4 regions of the Streptomyces sp. N35 genome follow, and region 2 is predicted to be linked to each of the others. Evidence: riboswitches for the same ligand, from Rfam matches in the RefSeq annotation. Region 2 holds a riboswitch; each other region holds the start of a gene.
What was found. Region 2 has a riboswitch for cyclic di-AMP ahead of JAO81_RS27500 (C40 family peptidase). Riboswitches for the same ligand answer to the same signal wherever they lie in the genome.
Positions count from the first base shown of each region.

Region 1: another riboswitch for cyclic di-AMP. It lies ahead of JAO81_RS28185 (transglycosylase family protein); the one in region 2 lies ahead of JAO81_RS27500 (C40 family peptidase).
Region 3: another riboswitch for cyclic di-AMP. It lies ahead of JAO81_RS05025 (C40 family peptidase); the one in region 2 lies ahead of JAO81_RS27500 (C40 family peptidase).
Region 4: another riboswitch for cyclic di-AMP. It lies ahead of JAO81_RS32030 (M23 family metallopeptidase); the one in region 2 lies ahead of JAO81_RS27500 (C40 family peptidase).

Region 1 covers NZ_JAEIMH010000059.1:11,673-16,997, forward strand. The annotation lists gene JAO81_RS28175 (cytochrome P450) at 1-998, shown strand, start outside; gene JAO81_RS28180 (transglycosylase family protein) at 1,203-2,273, shown strand; cyclic di-AMP (ydaO/yuaA leader) riboswitch at 2,480-2,669, shown strand; gene JAO81_RS28185 (transglycosylase family protein) at 2,673-3,362, shown strand; gene eno (phosphopyruvate hydratase) at 3,704-4,990, shown strand; gene JAO81_RS28195 (septum formation initiator family protein) at 5,101-5,325, shown strand, end outside.
Region 2 covers NZ_JAEIMH010000056.1:38,131-43,455, forward strand. The annotation lists gene JAO81_RS27480 (hypothetical protein) at 1-12, shown strand, start outside; gene JAO81_RS27485 (DoxX family protein) at 90-470, shown strand; gene JAO81_RS27490 (C40 family peptidase) at 499-1,548, opposite strand; gene JAO81_RS27495 (hypothetical protein) at 1,854-2,207, shown strand; gene JAO81_RS27500 (C40 family peptidase) at 2,272-3,438, opposite strand; cyclic di-AMP (ydaO/yuaA leader) riboswitch at 3,445-3,606, opposite strand; gene JAO81_RS27505 (AfsR/SARP family transcriptional regulator) at 3,942-5,325, shown strand, end outside.
Region 3 covers NZ_JAEIMH010000006.1:87,579-92,903, reverse strand. The annotation lists gene JAO81_RS05050 (sensor histidine kinase) at 1-327, opposite strand, end outside; gene JAO81_RS05045 (DUF6223 family protein) at 554-916, shown strand; gene JAO81_RS05040 (GAP family protein) at 1,092-1,766, opposite strand; gene JAO81_RS05035 (LysR family transcriptional regulator) at 2,154-3,068, opposite strand; gene JAO81_RS05030 (LysE family translocator) at 3,153-3,785, shown strand; gene JAO81_RS05025 (C40 family peptidase) at 3,851-4,324, opposite strand; cyclic di-AMP (ydaO/yuaA leader) riboswitch at 4,328-4,528, opposite strand; gene JAO81_RS05020 (hypothetical protein) at 4,914-5,222, opposite strand; gene JAO81_RS05015 (ATP-dependent Clp protease proteolytic subunit) at 5,230-5,325, opposite strand, start outside.
Region 4 covers NZ_JAEIMH010000076.1:10,643-15,967, forward strand. The annotation lists gene JAO81_RS32030 (M23 family metallopeptidase) at 142-1,191, opposite strand; cyclic di-AMP (ydaO/yuaA leader) riboswitch at 1,203-1,356, opposite strand; gene JAO81_RS32035 (PP2C family protein-serine/threonine phosphatase) at 1,558-2,736, opposite strand; tRNA gene JAO81_RS32040 (tRNA-Met) at 3,009-3,082, shown strand; gene JAO81_RS32045 (hypothetical protein) at 3,264-3,809, opposite strand; gene JAO81_RS32050 (hypothetical protein) at 3,847-4,128, opposite strand; gene JAO81_RS32055 (DUF5994 family protein) at 4,134-4,688, opposite strand; gene JAO81_RS32060 (DUF5994 family protein) at 4,871-5,325, opposite strand, start outside.

The DNA.
Region 1 (5,325 bases), on a different contig from region 2:
ATCTGCTCAACATCGACCCGCCGGACCACACCCGGCTCAGGCGGCTGGTCTCGAAGGCGTTCACGCCGCGCAGGGTCGCCGCGTTCGCGCCCCGGGTGCAGGAGCTCACCGACCAGCTCATCGACTCCTTCGCGCGGAAGGGGAGCGCGGATCTGATCCACGAGTTCGCCTTCCCGCTCCCCATCTACGCGATCTGCGATCTGCTCGGCGTACCGGCCGAGGACCAGGACGACTTCCGTGACTGGGCGGGCATGATGATCCGTCATGGCGGCGGGCCGCGCGGAGGAGTCGCGCGCAGCGTCAAGAAGATGCGCGGCTATCTCGCCGAGCTGATCCACCGCAAGCGCGCCGAACTGCCCGAACACCCTGCGCCGGACGAGGACTTGCTCTCCGGTCTCATCCGCGCGAGCGACCACGGCGAGCACCTCACCGAGAACGAAGCGGCCGCGATGGCCTTCATCCTGCTCTTCGCCGGCTTCGAGACCACGGTCAATCTGATCGGCAACGGGACCTATCAACTCCTCCGTCACCCCGAACAGCGCGCCCGCCTCCAGGAGTCGCTGGCCGTGGGGGAGCGGGGCCTCCTGGAGACGGGAGTCGAGGAACTCCTGCGCTACGACGGGCCGGTGGAGCTCGCGACCTGGCGTTTCGCCACCCAGGACCTGACCATCGGCGGCCAGGGGATCGCCGTCGGCGACCCGGTCCTCGTCGTCCTCGCCGCCGCCGACCGGGACCCCGAGCGCTTCGAGCAGCCGGACACCCTCGACCTCTCCCGCCGCGACAACCAGCACCTCGGCTACGGGCACGGCATCCACTACTGCCTCGGCGCGCCGCTCGCCCGACTGGAAGGACAGGCGGCGCTCGCCACCTTGCTCACGCGTCTGCCGGATCTCCGGCTTGCGGGAGAAGAGGGCGATTTGCGGTGGCGTGGGGGGCTCATCATGCGCGGATTGCGGGCGCTACCGGTCGAGTTCACCCCAGAACGCCCTGCCTCGTAACACGCTGACGACGTCCAGTAACTGACGCCTCGTCAAAACTGTGACTTTCACGTGATCTGCGCTGCATCGACTTGTGACTGACGTTCGAATGCGGCTACGTTCACCGCTTAGCTCAGCTGCCACTGGGGACCCAGGACCTGACGTATGTACGGGCCCGAGTTCCCCGTGGTCCCTCAGCAGTGCAGTCACGCGAAAGGCGTTCACATGCTTTCCGGGAACGGTCGTCACCGTCGACCCCGCCAGGTCCCCGGCCTGGTCGTCGCAGCCGGCGTCACCGGCTCAGCGCTCGCCCTGCCGCTGTTCGGCGCGACGGGCGCGAGCGCGGCCGACGGCTCCAGCTGGGACCGCCTCGCCGAGTGCGAGAGCGGCGGCGTGTGGAGTGCGAACTTCGGCAACGGGTACTACGGCGGGCTGCAGTTCGACCAAACGACCTGGGAGGAGTTCGGCGGGCTCGACTATGCGCCGACCGCCGATCTGGCCAGCCGCGGCGAGCAGATAGCCGTGGCCGAGAAGGTCGTCGCGGCGCAGGGCCCGCAGGCCTGGGCCACGTGCGCGCCGATCGCCGGGCTCGTGACGGCATCGCCGAGCGCCACGCCGGAGAGCGAGCGGGACAAGACCCAGGACGGCAAGGGCGAGTCCGGCAAGACGGACAAGTCCGAGAAGGCGGACGGCGGCGCGACGTCGGACGCGGACGGATCGACCGCATCGCCGGACCCTTCCGCCTCGGCCACTGCGGACCCCTCGGACCCCTCGGCCCCCTCCGCCTCGGCGACTGGTGACCCTTCCGCCTCGGCCACTCCCGGCCTCGGTGACCTCCCGCTGTTCGGCGAGAGCGACTGGAACCTCGGCGGCTCCTCCGTATCCCCCTCATCCCCCTCGGACGATTCCGGCATTCCGGACGACCTGCCCACTCCGGGCGGCACGGAGGGCGGCGGCACCGCCGGAAGTGACGAATCCGACAACTCCGGCGGCGATTCCGCCACTTCGCCCGACGACTCCTCCGGCCGCCACCGCGGCGACCGCGCCCCCGACGACACCGCCGACGCCGACCGTGGCTCCTCCGGCCGGCATGCCTCGCGTGACGACGAGGCGCGCGACGCGGGCGCCGCGGACGGCGCGTACACCGTGCGGCCCGGCGACAGCCTTTGGGGCATCGCGGACGACCAGCAGGTCGAGGGCGGCTGGACTTCCCTTTACGCCGGCAACCGCCTGGTCATCGGCGACGACCCGAACCTCATCGTGCCTGGCCAGGACCTGGCGCTCGGTCAGAACTGACGCGATAACAGGGGTAGGGACATGGGCGAGTTCGGCAGCGAATGTCCGTAATAAAGGAGCTTCGGGGGAAGTGAGAGATGGGTCTCACCGCCCCCGATTCTCTTTGAAATTCGAGCGTTTGCCCGTTTACGGTCGTGACCGCTCGCCATTGGTGAGCCCCGACGACCGCACGCCGAATCCTGCCGGCGGACGTACGGGAACAGTCGTCGCGTCATGCGCCGTAGGCAGGAGCGGGGGACCCAAGGTTTGCGCCGTGGGCGGTGGTTGAGAGACCGCCAACCCGGCTTGGGGTGAAGTGTCCGATATCGATACGTGGATACACGTTCATTTCGGACACCGGGTACTCACTGCACCCGAACCCGACAGCTCACCTCGCAGGCGTCGGTGAGGGGAAACTCCATGCTGTTTTCGGGCAAGGGCACTGGCAAGCACCGTCGTCTGACCAAGAGCGAGAAGGCCGTCCGCGCCGTCACGCTGGCCGGTGTCGCCGGCACCGCGATCGCCGCGCCGCTGATGACCGCCGGCTCCGCCTCCGCCGCGACCACCTCCGAGTGGGACCAGGTCGCCCAGTGCGAGTCGGGCGGCAACTGGTCGATCAACACCGGCAACGGCTACTACGGCGGCCTGCAGTTCTCGGCCTCCACCTGGTCCGGCTACGGCGGCACGGCCTACGCGCCCACCGCCGACCAGGCCACCAAGGCGCAGCAGATAGCCATCGGCGAGAAGGTCCTCGCGGGCCAGGGCAAGGGTGCCTGGCCGAGCTGTGGCGTGGGCCTGTCCAACGCCTCGAACGGCGCCGGCGCCGCGCAGGAGTCCGCTCCGCAGCAGCAGGCCCCGAAGCAGGAGTCCGCGCCGCAGCGCGAGTCCGCTCCGAAGGCCGACCGCTCGCAGCGCACCGTCGAGACCCCGACCGGCAAGAAGGTCGAGAAGGGTGACGGCGAGTACAAGGTGAAGTCCGGCGACACCCTCTCGAAGATCGCCGAGGCGCATGACGTCAAGGGCGGCTGGGAGAAGCTCTTCAAGCTGAACGACGACATCGTCGACGACGCGGACTTCATCTTCCCGGGCCAGCAGCTCCACCTGAGCTGAGCCGAGCTGAGCCAGGCCGGCTCCACCTGAGCCGAGCCACGCTGGCTCCACCCGAGCCGGCCACCCCCGGCGATTCCCCCCACGCTCCCCCCCCCCCGCGCCGGCCCCCCCGCCCCGCCGGGCCGGGGTCTTGCGCTCCTGCCCGATATGCCCGGCCCGTTCCGTACCGGCCGGTAATAAAGGTGTCCGGTCAGAGGCCCTTCTGCCCCGTATTACGGGCCTTCGGGCCTCTTTTCGTCCCAGGGGACGGGCGGTCGGCTGGCCGAAGCCTCAGAGCCGGTTAGGCTCTTGTCGCAAGGCCAAAGCGACCCTGCACTTCTAGCGTCACATCCCAGAAGGAGATGCTCGTGCCGTCCATCGACGTCGTCGTAGCCCGGGAAATCCTGGACTCCCGAGGCAACCCCACGGTCGAGGTCGAGGTTGGCCTCGACGATGGCAGCACCGGGCGTGCTGCCGTTCCGTCCGGTGCCTCCACCGGTGCGTTCGAGGCTGTGGAGCTCCGTGACGGAGACGCCAACCGCTACCAGGGCAAGGGTGTCGAGAAGGCCGTTCTGGCCGTCATCGAGCAGCTCGGCCCGGAGCTCGTCGGCTACGACGCCACCGAGCAGCGCCTCATCGACCAGGCCATGATCGACCTGGACGCCACCGACAACAAGGGCTCCCTCGGCGCCAACGCCATCCTCGGCGTCTCGCTCGCCGTCGCCCACGCCGCCTCCGAGGCCAGCGACCTTCCGCTGTTCCGCTACCTCGGCGGCCCGAACGCGCACCTGCTGCCCGTTCCGATGATGAACATCCTCAACGGTGGCTCCCACGCCGACTCCAACGTCGACATCCAGGAGTTCATGATCGCCCCGATCGGCGCGGAGTCCTTCTCCGAGGCCCTTCGCTGGGGCACCGAGGTCTACCACACGCTGAAGTCCGTCCTTAAGAGCAAGGGCCTGGCCACCGGCCTCGGCGACGAGGGCGGCTTCGCCCCGAACCTGGACTCCAACCGCGCCGCCCTCGACCTGATCGTCGAGGCCATCAAGCAGGCCGGTTACATCCCCGGCCAGCAGATCGCGCTCGCGCTCGACGTCGCCGCCTCCGAGTTCTACAAGGACGGCAAGTACGAGTTCGAGGGCAAGTCCCTCTCGGCCGCGGAGATGACCGAGTACTACGAGGAGCTCGTCTCCGCGTACCCGATGGTCTCCATCGAGGACCCGCTGTTCGAGGACGACTGGGCGGGCTGGAAGGTCCTCACCGACAAGCTGGGCGAGAAGGTCCAGATCGTCGGCGACGACTTCTTCGTCACCAACCCGGAGCGCCTGGCCCGCGGCATCGAGGAGGGCTCCGCGAACGCCCTCCTGGTCAAGGTGAACCAGATCGGTTCGCTCACCGAGACCCTCGAGGCCGTCTCGCTCGCGCAGTCCAACGGCTACAAGTGCATGATGTCCCACCGCTCCGGCGAGACCGAGGACGTCACCATCGCCGACCTGGCCGTCGCCACCAACTGCGGCCAGATCAAGACCGGTGCCCCGGCCCGCTCCGAGCGCGTCGCCAAGTACAACCAGCTCCTTCGTATCGAGGAGATCCTCGACGACGCCGCGGTGTACGCCGGCCGCAGCGCCTTCCCGCGCTTCAAGGGCTGATCACGGCGTTTGTGGCTGATGGCCGAGGCCTCTAGCCAGTCGTACGTACGTCCCCGCACCCGGTCCCGTACCGTGTGCGGGGACGTACGCGTGTAAGGGGAGGCGAGGGCATGGGAGCGAAGAGGGACCGGGACCGGTTCTCCACCACCACCCGGATCCGGCTGCTCGGTGAACAGACCGCCGCCCGCGTCTACCGTTCCCAGACCCGCCGCCAGGCCCGTCGCTCCCGGCTCACCGGCCGCGCGGCACTGCTCGCGCTGGTCGTCTGCTCGCTGATCGTGGCGCTCGCCTATCCCATAAGGCAGTACGTCGCCCAGCGCGCCGACATCGCCGAG
Region 2 (5,325 bases):
ACGGAGCTGTGAAGGCAGCGTTCCGTGTCACAGACCGAGTGGCTCTCTCGTCCCGTACGAGACAGCACCTCGCGAACGCAGGAGAGATCATGCACACCACCCTCTGGATCATCACCGCCCTCCTCGCCACCGCCTTCCTCTTGAGCGGCATCCTCAAAGTCGCTGTGTCCAAAGAGCGGATCGCCGCCTTCGGGTCCAGTGCCGAGTGGGTGCACGAGTTCAGTGCCGCGGGGGTCAAGGGCATCGGGGCGGTGGAGGTGCTGGCCGCGTTCGGGCTGGTGCTGCCCGCCGTCACCGGTATTGCGCCCGTGCTCGTGCCCCTCGCCGCCGTCGGGATCATGATGCTGATGACGGGGGCGGCCGTCGTGCGGGTCAGGCGCCGGGAGTTCAAGCTCGTGGTCGCCGACCTCGCGTACTTCGCCCTGGCCGCCGTTGTCGCCTGGGGGCGGTTCGGACCCGAGGCCTTCTGAAGGCAGCGAGAGCCGCACGTCCCGGCCCTCACGACACCCGCGTAGCCCCCGCGAACGGCATCGAGTCCACCGGAGCCAGCCGCACCGGCGCCGACGGATTCGGGGCGTGGATCATCTGTCCGTTCCCCACGTACAGCCCCACATGGCTGATGCCCGAGTAGAAGAACACCAGGTCGCCCGGGGCGAGTTCGGAGCGAGACACCCGCTGGCCCGCATTGATCTGCGTATAGGTCGTACGGGGCAGGGAGACGCCCGCCGAGCGGTACGCCGCCTGCGTCAGACCCGAGCAGTCGAAGGCGCCCGGGCCCGAGGCGCCCCACACGTAAGGGCTGCCCAGCGCGCCGTACGCGAAGGAAACAGCCTGTGCGGCACGGGCGTTGGGGGCCTTGAGCGAGCCGCGGGGCATCTCGCGCGACGCGCGGTCCCCGGATGCGCCGTCGGCGTAGGAGGCCTGCTGGGCGGGGGAGAGCGTGGCGAGCAGCTCACGGGCCTTGTCCAGCTTGCCGTTGATCTCGGCCTTGCGCTGCTTCAACGCCGCCTGGTGCTCCCGCAGTTCGTCGAGCCGCCGGGCCGCCTCGCTGCGCAGCTGCTCGATCTCGCGCAGATCGTCCCGTACGCCCTCGATGGCCGAAGCCTGCCGGCCGGCCGTCTGCGCGGCGAGCGAGGCGCTGTCGAGGAACTCCTGCGGATCGGACGCGAGGGCCAGCTGCATCGTCGGGTCGATCCCGCCGGAACGGTACTGCTCGGTCGCCGCATGACCCAGCGCCGTACGCGCCTCGTTCAGCTTGTCGCTCTTGCGGGCGGCCTCGTCCTGCAGCTCGTTGATCGCGCCGCGGGCCTTCTGGGCCTTCTCCCGCGCCCCGTTGTACTTCTCGGTGGCGACCTCCGCCTCGTGGTAGAGCTTGTCGACCTTCGCCTTCACCTGGGCCGGGGTGAGCCGGGGCTCCGCCTGTCCTGATCCCTCGAAGAGGGTCGTGGACGCGGCACCGGCCAGAGCCAGGGTCAGTGCGGTGCGTGCCGTATTGCCGGTGATCGAGCCGGTGAGCGAACGCGGTTTGGGCTTGCGATGCGCGGCCAACCTCAGACACTTCCTTACGCGTCCGGCGGTAGTGACCGACTGCCGTCCTGATCCTGTCTCGGGCGGCGGTGGGGAGCCGGTCACTGGGCAAGGACGCTAAACCTCTCCGTCACGGGGTGGTGACGGAAAGTGCGGAAGTGGTCTCGTGTGCCGGGATGCTGACCGCATATGACCGCGCTCGAGATGCTGCGTGCCAGAGGGACTCGGAGAGCTGACCGATACGCCCGAAGCGCCGGTTCACGAGCGGGTGATGTGCTACGGACCCGGACACAGGAGGCGTTCGGGCACCCTCTAGGCTCCGGGCCATGGACGTACTCATCAACGTGTTCGTCGCGCTGCACATCATCGGTATCGCCTCGCTGCTCGGCGGTTTCCTCACGCAGATGAAGGCGATGGGCGAGAACGCCGCGCGCTTCACCCCGGCGATGCTGCACGGCGCGCTCACCATGCTGGTCACGGGCGTGGCCCTGGTCGGCCTCAACCAGGCCGACGACCAGACCGTGAACAACATCAAGATCGGCGTGAAGCTCGCCGTCCTGATCGTGATCCTCGGTCTCGTCTACGTGAAGCGTGACGAGGAGAAGGTCGACAAGGGGATGTTCGCGGCGGTCGGTGCCCTGACCACCGCGAACATCTTCATCGCGACCCTGTGGACCTGATTCCCCGGGGCCTGGCTGCCCGGACCTGACTGCCCGGTCCTGACTGCCCGGACCTGATTCCCCGCTACGCCGGGCGTACGACGCTGTGGATCGGCATGTAGTAGATCGACTCGACCCGCACGTTGGCGCCCGGCTTCGGCGCGTGGATCATCTCGCCGTTGCCGATGTAGATGCCCACGTGGCTGATGTCGTCGTAGAAGAAGACCAGGTCACCGGGCTTGGCGTTGTCGACGCTCACGGTCGTGCCGGCCTTCACCTGGTCCCAGGTGGTGCGCGGCAGTGAGATCCCCGCCCGCGCCCACGCCTTCTGCGTGAGACCGGAGCAGTCGTACGAGTCGGGACCTGCCGCTCCCCATACGTACGGCTTGCCGATCTGGGACTGCGCGAACGCGATCACCTTCTCGGCCTTGGCCGCGTAGGCGTCACCGGAGTCGGAGGCGGGCGGATCGGCCGGCTCCTCGGCGGCCTCCTCCTGCGCGGCCTCTTCCTTGGCGGCCTGCTCGGCCGCCGCCTTGCGCTTGGCCTCTTCCTCCGCGGCCTGCTTACGGGCCAGCTCCTCGGCCTTGCGCTTGGCCTCGGCCTCCCGCTTGCGCTCCAGCTCGGCGAGGCGCGCCTTCTCCTCCGCCGTCAGCTTCGACAGCAGCTCACGCGCCTCGCCCAGCTTCTTCTGCACGTCCTGCTTGCTGGTCTTGAGGTCGCCCTCGGACTCGGAGAGCTGCGCGAGGGAGTCGGTGGCCTCGTCCCGCTTGTCGTTCGCCTGCGTCTGGAGCGACTTGAAGTCCTCGACGGCCTTCTGCTGCTGGCCGGAGAGCCGCCCCATCAGCTGGCGCTGCGCGAAGTAGTCGTCGGGGTTGTCCGACAGCAGAAGGACGGCGGTGTCGGACGAAGTGCCGTTGCGGTACTGCGCGGCCGCGATCTGGCCGAGCTCGCGCCGGGCATCGTTCACCTTCTCGGTGCGCTGGGCGACCTCGTCCTGGAGGTCGTTCAGCTTGTCGCGCTGCTGGTCGGACTTCTCCTTGGCCAGGTTGTACTTCTGGGTGGCGGAGCCGGCCTCGCGGTAGAGATCGTCGACTTTCTTCTGCACCTCCTCGAGGGAGGGCTTGTCGGGCTCGGCGGGCGCGGCGTTCGCGGTCTGCGCCAGCAGCGCCACGGAGGTCAGCGCGGCCGAGGTGATCCCGACGGCATGCGAGGTACGTATTCGACTGGTCCGCGGCTTGCGGTGCGACGCCAAGACCGGCGCTCCTTCCAGTTGGCGCCTACCGGGTTAGCTGTCGGGTTCGGGCGGTATGGAAGGTCTGCCCTACGGGACGTTGGGGGCGTCCCGATTCACCCCAGGTGTTGGGTGGGTCCCCGGCTCCGGATCGCCTTGACGACGCCCCGGACTCAGCGCAGGCCACGCGGTCCCGGCGATGGTCGCCGGCGGGGGTACGAGCGGCCCGGAAGCACGCTAGCCAACTCGTGTGGCTGCTGTGAAGGTTGATGTGCGATATGCCCGATACATTTTCGTGACCTTGGCGACTCGGCGCCGACGCCCCCGTCCCCTATGTCTTCGCTTGTCACCACAACAGGAGTTTTACCGAGGCGCCTTGACCTCCGACGCCTCCCCTCCCCGGCCCCTCCCCGGCCCCTCCCCGGCTCCTCCCCGACTCCTTCCCGCTCCTCCCCGGCTCCTCCAGCGATTCCTCCTGCAAACCCTCCGGTAATCTGACGCTTTCCCCACAAGGAGTTGCGTAAGTGGAGTTCCGGCTGCTCGGAGCGGTTTCCGTCGCCACCGAGACCGGTGAACTGCCACTCGGCCCCGCCAAGCGGCGCAGCCTGCTCGCCGCGCTGCTGCTGCGGCCCAACCACCCCGTTCCCGTGGACCAGTTGACGGCCGCGCTGTGGGACCACGAGCCGCCGACGCGGGCCCGGAGCGTGATCCAGGGCCATGTGTCGCGGCTGCGGGCCCTGTTCGCAGGGGTGGAAGCGGACGTGTACGGCGTCGAACTGCTCACCCAGGGCACGGCGTACGTGCTGCGCATGCCGGAGAGCCTCCTGGACGCCCACCGCTTCGAGGAACTGGTGGCGCTGGCCCGCGGTCAGCGGACGCCGGCCGACGCCGTCGCGATGTACCAGGAGGCCCTCTCGCTGTGGCAGGGTCCCGCCCTGACCGGAGCGCACCCGAGCCCGCCGCTGCAGGCCGCCGCGCACGCGCTGGAGGAACTGCGGCTCGCCACCGTGGAACTGCTGGCCGCCGAGTACACACGGCTCGGCGAGCACGCGCGGGCCGCGGCCGTACTGCGCGTGGAGGCGGACGTTCATCCGCTGCGCGAATCGCTGGCGGCCGCGCTGATGACGGCCCTGCAGCGGGCGGGCCGCCGTTCGGAAGCGCTGGACCGGTTCCACCGCACGCGGCGGCTGCTCGCCGATGAGCTGGGCGTAGATCCGGGGCACGAGCTGGCGGACGCGTATGCGGTGGCGCTGCGGGGGGAGGAGCTGGGCGGGGCGGGAGGTGCGCGCGGCGGCACGGGCATCGCGGCGGAACCCTCCTCGCCGTCGATGACACCCATGGCGCCCCTGCAACCGGAGCCGCACTCTCCCGAACTCCACTCTCCCGGACCGCTCGCTCCCGAGCCGCGCTCTCCCGGACCGCACGCTCCCGAGCCGTACTATCCCGGACCGCACGCTGCTGAGCCGCACGCTCCCGAGCCGCCGTCTCCCACCCCCCTCGCCGACACCATCGACCTCCTGCCCCGCATGCCGCGCGGCTTCCACGGCCGGGCCGCCGAACTCACCGCCCTGTCCCGCGCCGCCGCGGGGGAGGCCCCCGTGTGCCTGGTCACCGGGCCCGCGGGCGTGGGCAAGACGGCCCTCGTGGTGCACTGGGCGCACCGCAACCGCGCCGCGTTCCCCGGCGGACTGCTCTACGCCGACCTGCGCGGCTTCAGCGACACCGGCACCGTGCCCCGTATCGACGTGCTGCGTGAATTCCTGCTCGCGCTCGGGGTCGCGCCGCACCGGATCCCCGAGTCGGCCGAGGGCGCGTCCGCGCTGTTCCGTTCCCTTGCCGCCGACCGCCGGCTTCTCGTCGTACTGGACAACGCGCACGGTTCCGCCCAGGTCAGAGAGCTGCTGCCGG
Region 3 (5,325 bases), on a different contig from region 2:
TGAGACCGACCCGATGACCGTGACGAGGTGGTGGCCGGCCCGCACCGCGCAGTACACGGCGACGAGATAGGCGACGGACAGGACGTCGAACCCGGCGGCCTGATAGCCGACCGCGCACAGCCCGGTGACGGCCAGCGTCACGAGCGGCGCCCGCCGACGCGCGACCAGTGCGAGGCCGCCGGCCGCGAGCAGCGCGTAGCCGAGGAGCCCCGCGCCTGCCTCGGGGGCGGGGCCTGCCAGGGCCGTCCCCACCAGGAGGGCCGCCACGGCGACGGCGACCAGCCAGTCCCTGGCACCCGGCGGGACACGCAGACGTCCAGTGTCCATGCGCGCACCCTAGCCCGGCGCGCCCCGCTGCCGAGTCGTGCCCGTGAAGGAGCGGACGGCTACCACGGACGCGGTATCCCCGGCGGATCTGCCACATGCGCGGTAGCCGGATGCACCGCAGGCAGCAGCGCGAAGTGTCCGCGTCTGCGGGACGACCGGGAGCGGTCCTGGCGGGACTCTCGAATCACACCACCCCGGCGGTCGAGCCGGAGACGAAGGAGGAGTCATGAACGCAACGCAGACCCTGATCGCGGCGGCCGACGGCGGAGTCATCGGTGACGGCCGCACCGGCGCCAACCTGGCCCTCGGAGTGGGCCTGTTGGGCGTGGTACTCGGCTGGCTGGCCCTGTCCCGCTTCGGCGGCCGCATCCGCTTCGGCACCGTACGGACCGCTGCCGTCTCCGCGATCGCCGTGGGGCTGGCCGGAACGTTCCTCGCCGTGCTGCACCTGGCCACCTCCGACGGCGGCCCCGGTACGGGCAACGGGCAGGTCGGCGCGGTCCTGGCCGTCCCGCTGGGTCTCGTCGCCATGGCCTTCGGCGCACGGGTCCTGACCCGCGCCAGCGGTGGTGCCCAGGCCCGTCGGTGACGCCGAAGCCACGCGAGCGAAGCCGCGCTCCGCCCCGACGGGCGGAGCGTTCGCCTGATGCGAGCTGTTGCTTCCCGCTGACCGACCCGGAGCGGATCGGTCAGCATGCAGAGGCCGGAGTGGATCGGTCAGCAAGCAGAGGCCGGAGCAGACCGGTCAGCAAGCAGAGGGGGATTCAGCGGGCCAGGGCGGACAGTCCGTCGCCCAGGACGCTCGCGCCCAAGAGGAGCATCACGATCACCGTGATCACGATGCTGTTGGTGACCATGAACTGTCTGAGGCCGTCCAGGAACGAAGCGGCGCGCTGTCCGCCGACGAGATCGATGACGACCGCGCCGAGCACGGTGCAGGAAGGGGTGAGCACGAACACGCCGATGGCCGCGGCCAGGCCGGCGTCATGAACGCGGGCTTCGGCGATCGCTGCGGCGGCGGACGCCGCAAGGACAAGGTTCTTGGGGTTGGCGCCTGACAGCAACGCGCCCAGCACCAACGCCCGCGCGGCCGTGGCCTCGCCGAGTGAGGCCATCCAGCGCGGCGGCTCGGCTTCGTCTGCGGCACGTGGGCGCCTCCACCACTTGCGTGCCCCCAGGACGACGAGGGTCGCGCCGGCCAGGACCCGTCCCCAGTCCGCGATCGCCGACGAGGTGCTGTCGGGGTCGTCGGCTCCGCCGAAGAGCACCGTGACGAGCGTCGACACGACGGCCAGGCCGCTCACCCATCCCACCGCGAACAGCAGCCCGTTGCGGCGGCCCTGCGTGCCGGACAGGATCAGGACGATGCCGATCAACGGGAACGGACTGAGCGCGACCGCCAACGCGGCCGGCAGGACGGCCCCCATCGTCTCGGTCAACACGCGCTCCTCTTTCCTCGCACGACCAGCGCTAGCGCTCCGCAACGGAGGCGGTGCTGCCCGGGCTCACCGTCGCGTGCGCTGCGGCTCTTCTCCACGGCCTCGCCGGTGACAGGCATGTCGAGCATCGACCAGTGCGGGTGATGGGGCGACTCGGCGGGACCGCGCGAGCGAGCCGTCCGCCGCGCGCGACGACGCGCGCGAGTGTTCCTGCCCCACCCCGGCCCCGACCCCACCCCGGTCCCGGCCCCGACCCCACCCCGGTCCCGGCCCCGACCCCACCCCGGTCCCGGCCCCGACCCCACCCCGGCCCCACCCCCGCCCTCGACGTCAGGATCACTCTCGACGTTCACCGAGGATGTCCGGCGAACCCGCCCTGCCCTCGACTCACCCCGCCCCGGTCCGCCCGAACGCCCCGCGCAGCAGCGCCCGAAGCGTGCCCGCGGCCGCGTCCGTCTCCTCCGCGCGGTACACCACCGAGATGGTCCGCCTGAGCGTCGAGGGTTCAAGTCGCCGTACACCCACGGGAGTCGATGCCATCCGCGCCACCATCTCCGGCACGACCGCCACCCCGAGCCCCGCACTGGCCAGGGCACAGACGACGGCGTACTCCGGAGTCTCCATCACCACTGAGGGCACCGCCCCGGCCGCCGCGAGCGCCGCCTCCACGCCACGCCGCCTGGGGTGGTCCGGCGCCATGGAGATCAGCGGCTGCCCGGTGAGCTCGGCGAGCGGCAGCCGGTCCGCGCCGGCCGCGAGCACATGCCCCGGCGCGGTGACGAGGACCAGCTCCTCGACGAGCAGCACCTCCGCCCGTACGGAACGCGGCAGCGGCTCCGCATCGGCCGGCTCATAGGTGTGGGTCAGAGCCAGGTCCACCTCGCCGTCCGCCACCGCCGCCACCCCGGCAGGGGGTTCGTACTGCGCGACGGCCAGCTCCACATCGGGATGCGCCCGCCGGAACGCACTGAGCGCAGGCGGCAGCAGATGGATCCCCGCCGTGGGAAAGGTCCCGATCCGCAGTCGTCCGCCGGACAGGCCGGACAGCTGCGCCAGTTCGAGCCGCGCCCGGTCCAGTTCGTCCAGGACCCGTCGCGCCCGCGCGACCAGGAGCTCACCGGCGGCCGTCAGACGTGCTCCGCGGTGATGCCGTACGAGCAGTGTGGCGCCCGCCTCCCGTTCCAGTTTGGCGAGCTGCTGGGAGAGCGCGGGCGCGGTGTAGCCCAGGCGCTGAGCGGCCCGGGTGATGGACCCTGCCTCCGATACGGCGACGAGGGCGGCCAGGCGGGTGGGGTCGTACATGAGGCCAGCCTAAAGCAGTGCTTAAGGCAGACCTTCAAGATTGCAAGTACCTGCTGAAGGCTGAACAGCGGCAGGCTGAACGTCATGGATGCCACGCTGCTCGCCTTCACGCTGCTCGCCGCGGGCCTGGTCGCCCTGCCCGGAGCGGACTTCGCCGTGGTCGTACGCGGCGCTCTCGCCTCCCGCAGAGCCGGGCTCGCCTGCGCCTTCGGAATCGCCGCAGGGCTGCTGCTGCACACGGTGCTCGCGGTGGCGGGTGTCGCGGCGGTCCTCGCGACCCTGCCGACGCTCTTCCGCGCCCTGCAGCTGGTCGGCGCCGCCTATGTGCTCTACCTGGGCATCCAGGCGCTGAACTCGCTGCGCCGCCCCCGTACCGACTCCCCGGGCGAGACGGTCACGTCTCCCGGGCTCACCGCCGCGGCGGCCCTGCGTCAGGGGTTCCTCACCAACGCCCTCAACCCGAAGGCGTCGATCACCTTCCTGAGCATCCTGCCGCAGTTCGTCCCCGACCAGGGCTCCGCGCTGCCGCGCACCCTGCTGCTCGCGACGATCGTGGTGGCCCTGGCGCTGCTCTGGTTCCCGCTGGTCGCGCTGCTCGTCGACCGTCTCGGCCGGCTCCTGCGCCGGCCACGGGCCGCGCGCGCCGTCGAGGCCGCCACCGGGATCGCCCTGACGGCACTCGGACTCGGGCTGCTCATCGCGCCGTTGGCCGCCTGACGGTCTGCCTCCCCGAGACGGGAGGCAGACCTCGCTTCATCAACGCGGCCAGGCGGGGCGGCTGTTCAGCGCACTCGCCCGTACCACACGCTCCTGGTCCAGATCTTCTCCAGGCGCACCTTCGAACCGGGCTTCGGGGAGTGCCAGATGCGGCCCTTTCCGGCGTATATGCCGACGTGGTACACATTCCGGCCCGAGTGGAAGAAGACCAGATCGCCGTAGGAGCGCTGGCTCGCCCTGATGTGCCGGGTCTTGTTGTACTGGGCCGCTGCCGTACGCGGCAGCTTCTTGCCCGCGCGCTTGTAGGAGTAGAGCGTCAGCCCGGAGCAGTCGAAGCGGCGCGGTCCTGTGGCTCCGTACTTGTACGGCGACCCCTTCTTCGACGCGGCGATCTGTACGGCCTTGGTGGCCACTGTCGCGGCCTCGGACTCGCTTGCTGCTCCTGGTACGAGAACGGTGCCGCCGACAACCGCGAGCGTGAGCGCCGAAGCGCTCCCGGCCCGCGTGATCAGAGACGGAACACGATGACGCGCAGTCATGCGCAACCCTTCGTCAGCCGCCTGTGAAGGATGACCTGTCGGATTCGGGCCAACGAAGATGCCCGGCCGCCTTTCCGTCACGGCTCGACTGCCGCGCCGGTCGGGCGACTTCACCCCAAGGGGCCGGATCCTGTCGTGGCGACAGGTCCCGAAACCCCGTACTGCCTGGGTCCTCCACTCCTGCCGAACCACCGATGTCGACCTGGCATCCGGGCGGCGGCAGGACTCAGCGTCCACCCGGACCGCCCCGCCGCTGCGGCGGGGGCTTGTCGTCGGAAGGGATCTTCACGCACCGCACGGTCGATTTCCGAGTAGAAACGGCCGTTTGTGAGGCTCCTCACGGCTGACCTGTTCGGGTGGACAAGGGTCGGTTACGCGCAGAGATCGGCGCCCCGACGACGCTCGTACCAGCGGCGGAATGAATCATTCCGCCTCGCGCGTACAGGTCTGGCGCAACATTTCTCATACATGTGGCGTCGACCTGATTACGCCATCAGGGGGAGCGCGATCGGCCTAGCAGATGGCGCCCGCAGACGCCTCTCAATCCCCGCGAGCAGACATTCCTCAACTCACGGAAGCAGGAGCCTCCTCAGCTCACGGAGGCGGGCGGCACCGAGACCCGTTGACTGCGCCGCTCACCGTCGAGCGTGCGCAGCGCCCGCGCGAGGGTCTTCGCATGCACCTCGTTCTCACCCCGGCGATGCATCGCGTCCAGCGCCTCGCGCAACTGCACCGCCTTCGCGACCAGTGCCTGGGCGGCGCGCAGACCGCTGTAGGTGTCGCGCCCGCGCGCGGGGTTGATCCGGCCGAGCAGATCGACGACTTCCAGATAGCGGTCGATCAACTCGCCCTCGGCGCGCGTCAACGCGGGCAGTGGCGGCGGCTCGGGCGGCCACATCGAAGCCTCACCTGCCTTCGGCGGCAAGGGGCTTACGGCTCGGCACGATCCGGTCGACCAGCCCGTAGGCGAGCGCCTCGGGCGCGTCGAGGACCTTGTCCCG
Region 4 (5,325 bases), on a different contig from region 2:
CCCGTGAAGCACCCATGAAACGCGCGCAAATCACCCATGGAACCCCAAAACCGGCAGCCCTGACGTCGGGGGGTTGCCGTCAGGACTGCCGGGGTTCAGGTACGCCGTACCCCTACGGCGCTCACAAGTTCCGTACGGAAATCAGGGGTTGAGGCCCTTGCTCTGCAGCCAGGCCATCGGGTCGATCAGGCTGCCGCCCGAAGTCTCGACCTCGAGGTGCAGATGCGGTCCGGTGGAGTTGCCGGTGGAGCCCACGCGGCCGATGACATCGCCGGTCGTGACCTTCTGGCCGACGCTGACGCCGATCGACGACTGGTGGTTGTACGCGATCTCCGTACCGTCCGCGAGCTCGACCACGGTGCGGTAGCCGTACGAGCCGGACCAGCCGGCCTCCTTGACGGTGCCGGTGTGGACGGACTTGATGGGGGTACCTGTGGGAGCAGCGAAGTCCAGACCCGTGTGCGACCCGGAGGACCACATGGAACCGGCCTGCCCGAACGTCGAAGTGATCGTGTACGAGGTGGTGGGGAGCGAGTAGCTCTTGGCCAGCTTGGCCAGGCGCTCCGCCTCGGCCTTGCGCTTGGCCTCTTCCTCCGCCTTGCGCTTGGCCTCCGCCTCGGCCTTCTCGGCGGCGTCCTGCTTCTCGGCGGCGGCCTTCGCGGCCAGTTCGGCGGCGGCCTGCTCGGCAGCGGCCTGAGCGGCGGCGTCCGCCTCGTCCTCCTGGTTCTGCGCCTGCTCCAGGATCCGGGCCCGCAGGGCCTCGCCCGCGTCGGCGGTGGACTGCTCGCTGGAGCTGGTGGCGGCCACGGGCAGCGTGGCCGCGGTGGCCTGCGCGACACCGGACTGCCCGTCGGCACCGGAGTCGGAGTCGTCGGATATCAGGGAGCCGACGACGGGAATCTTCTTGGCCTGCTCGCCGAGGTCCGGCATGGAGATCGGGACCGGCGGCTTGTCCTTAGCGGTGGCTATGCCGCCCGCGCCGACGGCGGGTATGGCACCGACGCCGAGAACGGGGGGGCTGCGGGCAAGTCCGCCGCGCTGCTTGGCGGCTCGGTGCTTGCCCCGGACGGGACGTATGGACTCCTCGGTCGGGTTCCACTCCTCCCAGGGCTCGTCATCGAACCTGAACTCCTGGGTGCCGTCCGCGAAATACGGATCGGCGGTGGTACCACGGCCTGCGGGGGTCGCCACGAGGGCAGACTCCTTTCCTTCCTTCTCGCCTACCGGGTTAGCTGACGGGTTCGGAACAGGAAGGTTTCCTACGGGCGTTGACGCCTTCGAAGAAGGTGCCGCATGCCCGATTCACCCCAAAAAGTGGTTCCCCGGCTCCCTTGCGGGATTAAGCGTGTGCGCACGGAGCCATCTCTTGTGACGGCTGGGACGACCGCGCTGCGTTATCGAACGTTAATAGACGGGGGCCCGGGATTCCAAGCCGTTCCGACAGATCGTTAGCTGCTTTGGCCTGGACTTAGGGGACACGAGGGGTCGGAATCGGACGAGTCGCCAAGGAAGTTGAGACAAGTCACTGTCATCAGAATTCTGACGGTGCATCAATTGTTATGCGGAGGGCTGCCCCTCGGTCACCTTCGGTGACATCACGGCCCGCGCGGCCGGCCGCGCGATCGCGAGCAGCGCCATGTCGTCGGGCGCTCCGCCGCCGGTGTGCTCGCGCACCTCCTCGACGAGCGCGGAGAGCAGGGAGTCGGGCCCGGGGAACATCCGCCCTTCGAGCCGCGCCGCCGGATCGTAGAAGACCCCCTCGGCGCTGCGCGCCTCGCTCAGGCCGTCCGTGTAGAACAGCAGCATCGCCCCCGCCGGCAGCTCGGCCGTCACCCCGCGGTCCGGCCAGGACGCCAGATCGCTCATCCCCAGCGGCAGCGCGGCCTGCTCGGGCGCGAGGATCTGCAGCCTTCCGTCCGGGTGCAGGAGCAGCGGTTCCGGATGCCCGCGGTTGATGAGCCGTACGGCGCCGTGTTCGTGCGAGATCTCCGCGAGCACCGCGGTCGTGAACCCCTCCACCGCGTCGAGCCCGTCCCGCCGGGTCCCCTCGCGGGCCAGCGCCCGCTCCAGGCGGAGCGCGACCGCTTCCAGTGAGGCCTCCTGCTCGGAGGCCTCACGGAAGGCGCCGATGACGACGGCCACGGCCTCCACCGCCCCCAGGCCCTTGCCCCGTACGTCCCCCACGATCAGCCGCACCCCGTGCGGGGTGTCCTGCACCGCGTACAGGTCACCGCCGATGAACGCGTCCGCCTGCGCCGCCTCGTACCGCGCCGCGACCTCGAGACCCCCGATCCGGGCAGCCGGCTCCGGCAGTACGGCCCGCTGGGCGGCCACGGCGATACTGCGGGCGGAGGCCAGCTGCTCGCTGCTACGGGTGACGACCCGGTTGATCAGCACCGCGAGCACGGCGACGGTGACCACCGTCACGATCTCGGTGAGGGACTCGGTCTTGCCCGCGGTCCCGTTGTAAAGGTGCAGCCCGGTGAGCGCACCGACCGCGATGAAGCCCGTCAGGAGGGTATTGGCCAGCGAGAAGAACGGTGCGGCGATCAGCGGCGCGGCGGAGAAGAGCGGAGCCCCGGTGAACTTGGGCGGCGTCACGAACGTGAGCAGCAGTCCACCGCCGATGAGCAGCAGCGGCAGGGTCCTGACGAAGGCGCGGGTGCGGGTGATCCCGGGGCGGGCCTCGTACGCGTCCGCGTCCTTGGCCGTGTGCCGTCGTCCTCGCTTCCCCACCGGCCTGTCTCCTGCCACCGTCCGACCCGGTGTGACGTGTCCCGGGGTTTCCGGGAGCTCCTCTTCGTCGCTCCCGGCAGCCGCGGGCCACCGCCGCGCACCTCACCAGGGTTCCCGCAGGCGGGTCGGGCGGCGAATCCGTGCGGGCCGATCAGGTGACCGCGGGTGCCGCCCGCCTGGTCACGGAGGCGCCGCCGGGTCCAGGATTTCCGGCCTCGCGGAAAACCGTGGCGCGAGGTGTCCCGCGGATGGCGTACAGTTGTGTTTACCGACGCGGGGTGGAGCAGCTCGGTAGCTCGCTGGGCTCATAACCCAGAGGTCGCAGGTTCAAATCCTGTCCCCGCTACTCAGGACGAAGGCCCGGCACGTGAAAACGCGCCGGGCCTTCGTGCGTCCGGACTCTGCCCCGTGCGTCCGATCCCTGCCCCGTGCGTCCGATCCCTCCCCCGTGCGTCCAGGCCCCCGCACCGCGCGTCCGGGCCCCTGCCTGCGCCTCGCCGGTACGTCACCGCAAGGGAGCGCTCACCTCACCGCACCGGCCAGCGCGCCCACACCTCACGGCCCGGGGACGGCGAGCTCCGACCGGTGGGGGCGGGCAGTTCCTTCCAGCCCCACGCGCGGAGCAGTTCCCTCGTCCCGGCCCTGTCCCCGTCGACGCCCGCCACCACCAGGTCCGTGCCCAGGCGCGAGAGCAGCAGGTCCGTGAGCCGGGTCGCCACACCGCGCCGGCGCTGCGCGGGCAGCACCATCAGCTCGGTGAGCACGAACACCCGCCCGGACGCGGTGAGTTGCTCCGCCTGCGGCGTCACCTCGACGGGGAAGTCGGCCCACCAGGCCCCGTCACGGTCAAGGCGGTATCCGTAGGCGCAGCCGGCCAGGCCGGTCGCGTCGGCGACCGCCATGTCGAATCCCTCGCGCTGCACATGCCGTGCGAAGCGGCGCAGAAAGCCTGCCCGGTCCCGGTACTCGGCCCCGGCGGCGCCGCGGTACGCCGTGACGTACACATCGGCGACGGCCTCTCTCTGCTGTTCGGCCTGCCATCGGCTGAGCCTGCGCAGATACACGTCGGCCATCCGGCCTCCCCTCACGGTCCCTTCGGCGCGGCCCGGTTCAGCGGGCCTGCTTGTGCGTGGTGCGGTCCCGCCGACGGCGCGCCCCGAACCGCCCACGGCCTCCGTCGCGATGGTCGTGCCGGTCGGCGGGCAACGGGGCGGGCCGCGGCGGTGGCGTACCGGCGATGCCCGGCTCGGTGGGGGGCCGTTGGCCGGGCTGGGCGGGGCTGTACGTACGCAAGGCGATCCTCTCGGCGTGCTGGAGGTTGAGGCGGTGGATCACATACGCGGCCAGGGCGATCAGCAGCAGGAAGGCGGCCGCGGTGAGGGCGGATTCCATGCCGGTCACCGCCCCGCGGCACGGGGGACGGCGTGCATGGAGGTCGCGCCGCCCTCGTACTCCCATGACTCCTGCGCACTCTGCGGCCGGTCCTGTACGGCGACGTCGTGGCCGGCGAGCGCGGCGGCGACGAGATCGGTGGCGGTCAGCGCGGGACCGTCCACGGCGCAGGCGGCGCTCATCAGCCGGGCCGCCGTCGCGGCATCCGTCTCGGGCGGGATCACCAGAAGGTCCCAGCGGCCGGTCCCGTACCCCAGCAGCAGCAGTTTGTGCGGGTCGAGTTCGGCGGCGAACCAGCCGACATTCAGAACACGGTGACCGAGGGGCACTTTGCGGGGGACGACGGGCCAGAGCATCGGATTGACGGCGACGCGGGTGACGCGGCCCCACAGCGGATCGAGCACCTCGGCCAGGGCGGGGAGTTCGGCGGTCAGGTCACGCGAACGGGGCCACCAGGCGCCGTCGAGCAGTCCCTGGCCGGTGGGGGACTTGAGCTCCACACGGGCACCGGAGGGTGAGGGCGGTGGGGTGATACGGAGGGACGTAGCGGTCGCGGTCATGATGCGGACCCGTCTTCGGGGCGACACGGTGGCCGTCCCCGATGCCTTGGCTCACCGAGGACGAGACCCGCGTGGATGCCGGAGTTCGAAGTGCCCTTGGTGTTTCCACGGTACTCCTGCGGGGTCCCCCGGTGACGAGTGCGTCACCAGCCACTCTGTCCGATTCGGCACCGCTCCACCCGTCACCGTGCCGCGCTCTCCGCCGCCATCAGACCGGAGCCGGTGAGATGGAGAGCGGGGTCCGCCGCCGCGCTCATCAGCCGGGCGGCCGCGCCGGCCTCGCTGTCCGGTGGCACGACGAACAGGTCCCAGCGGCCGGCCCCGTACGAGAAGAGCCGGATCGTGTACGGGTCGAGCCCGGCCACGTACCAGGTGGCCGTGACCGTGTGCCCCGTCACGGGCAGGGTGCGCGGCTCCTTCGCCCAGCTCCCGTGGTGCGTGGCGATCCGGGTCACGCGGCCGCGCGAGGCATCGAACACATCGGTGAGTGCGGCCAGTTCGGCGGAGAGGTCGTCGGTGCGCGGCCACCAGGCACCGCACACCGGACCTGCCGGGAAGGTCGGCGGACGCAGGGCGAGCCGCGCGGGCGGGTACGCGGCGGGCGGCCGAATCCCGGCCGAACTGCGGTGGGCGGTCG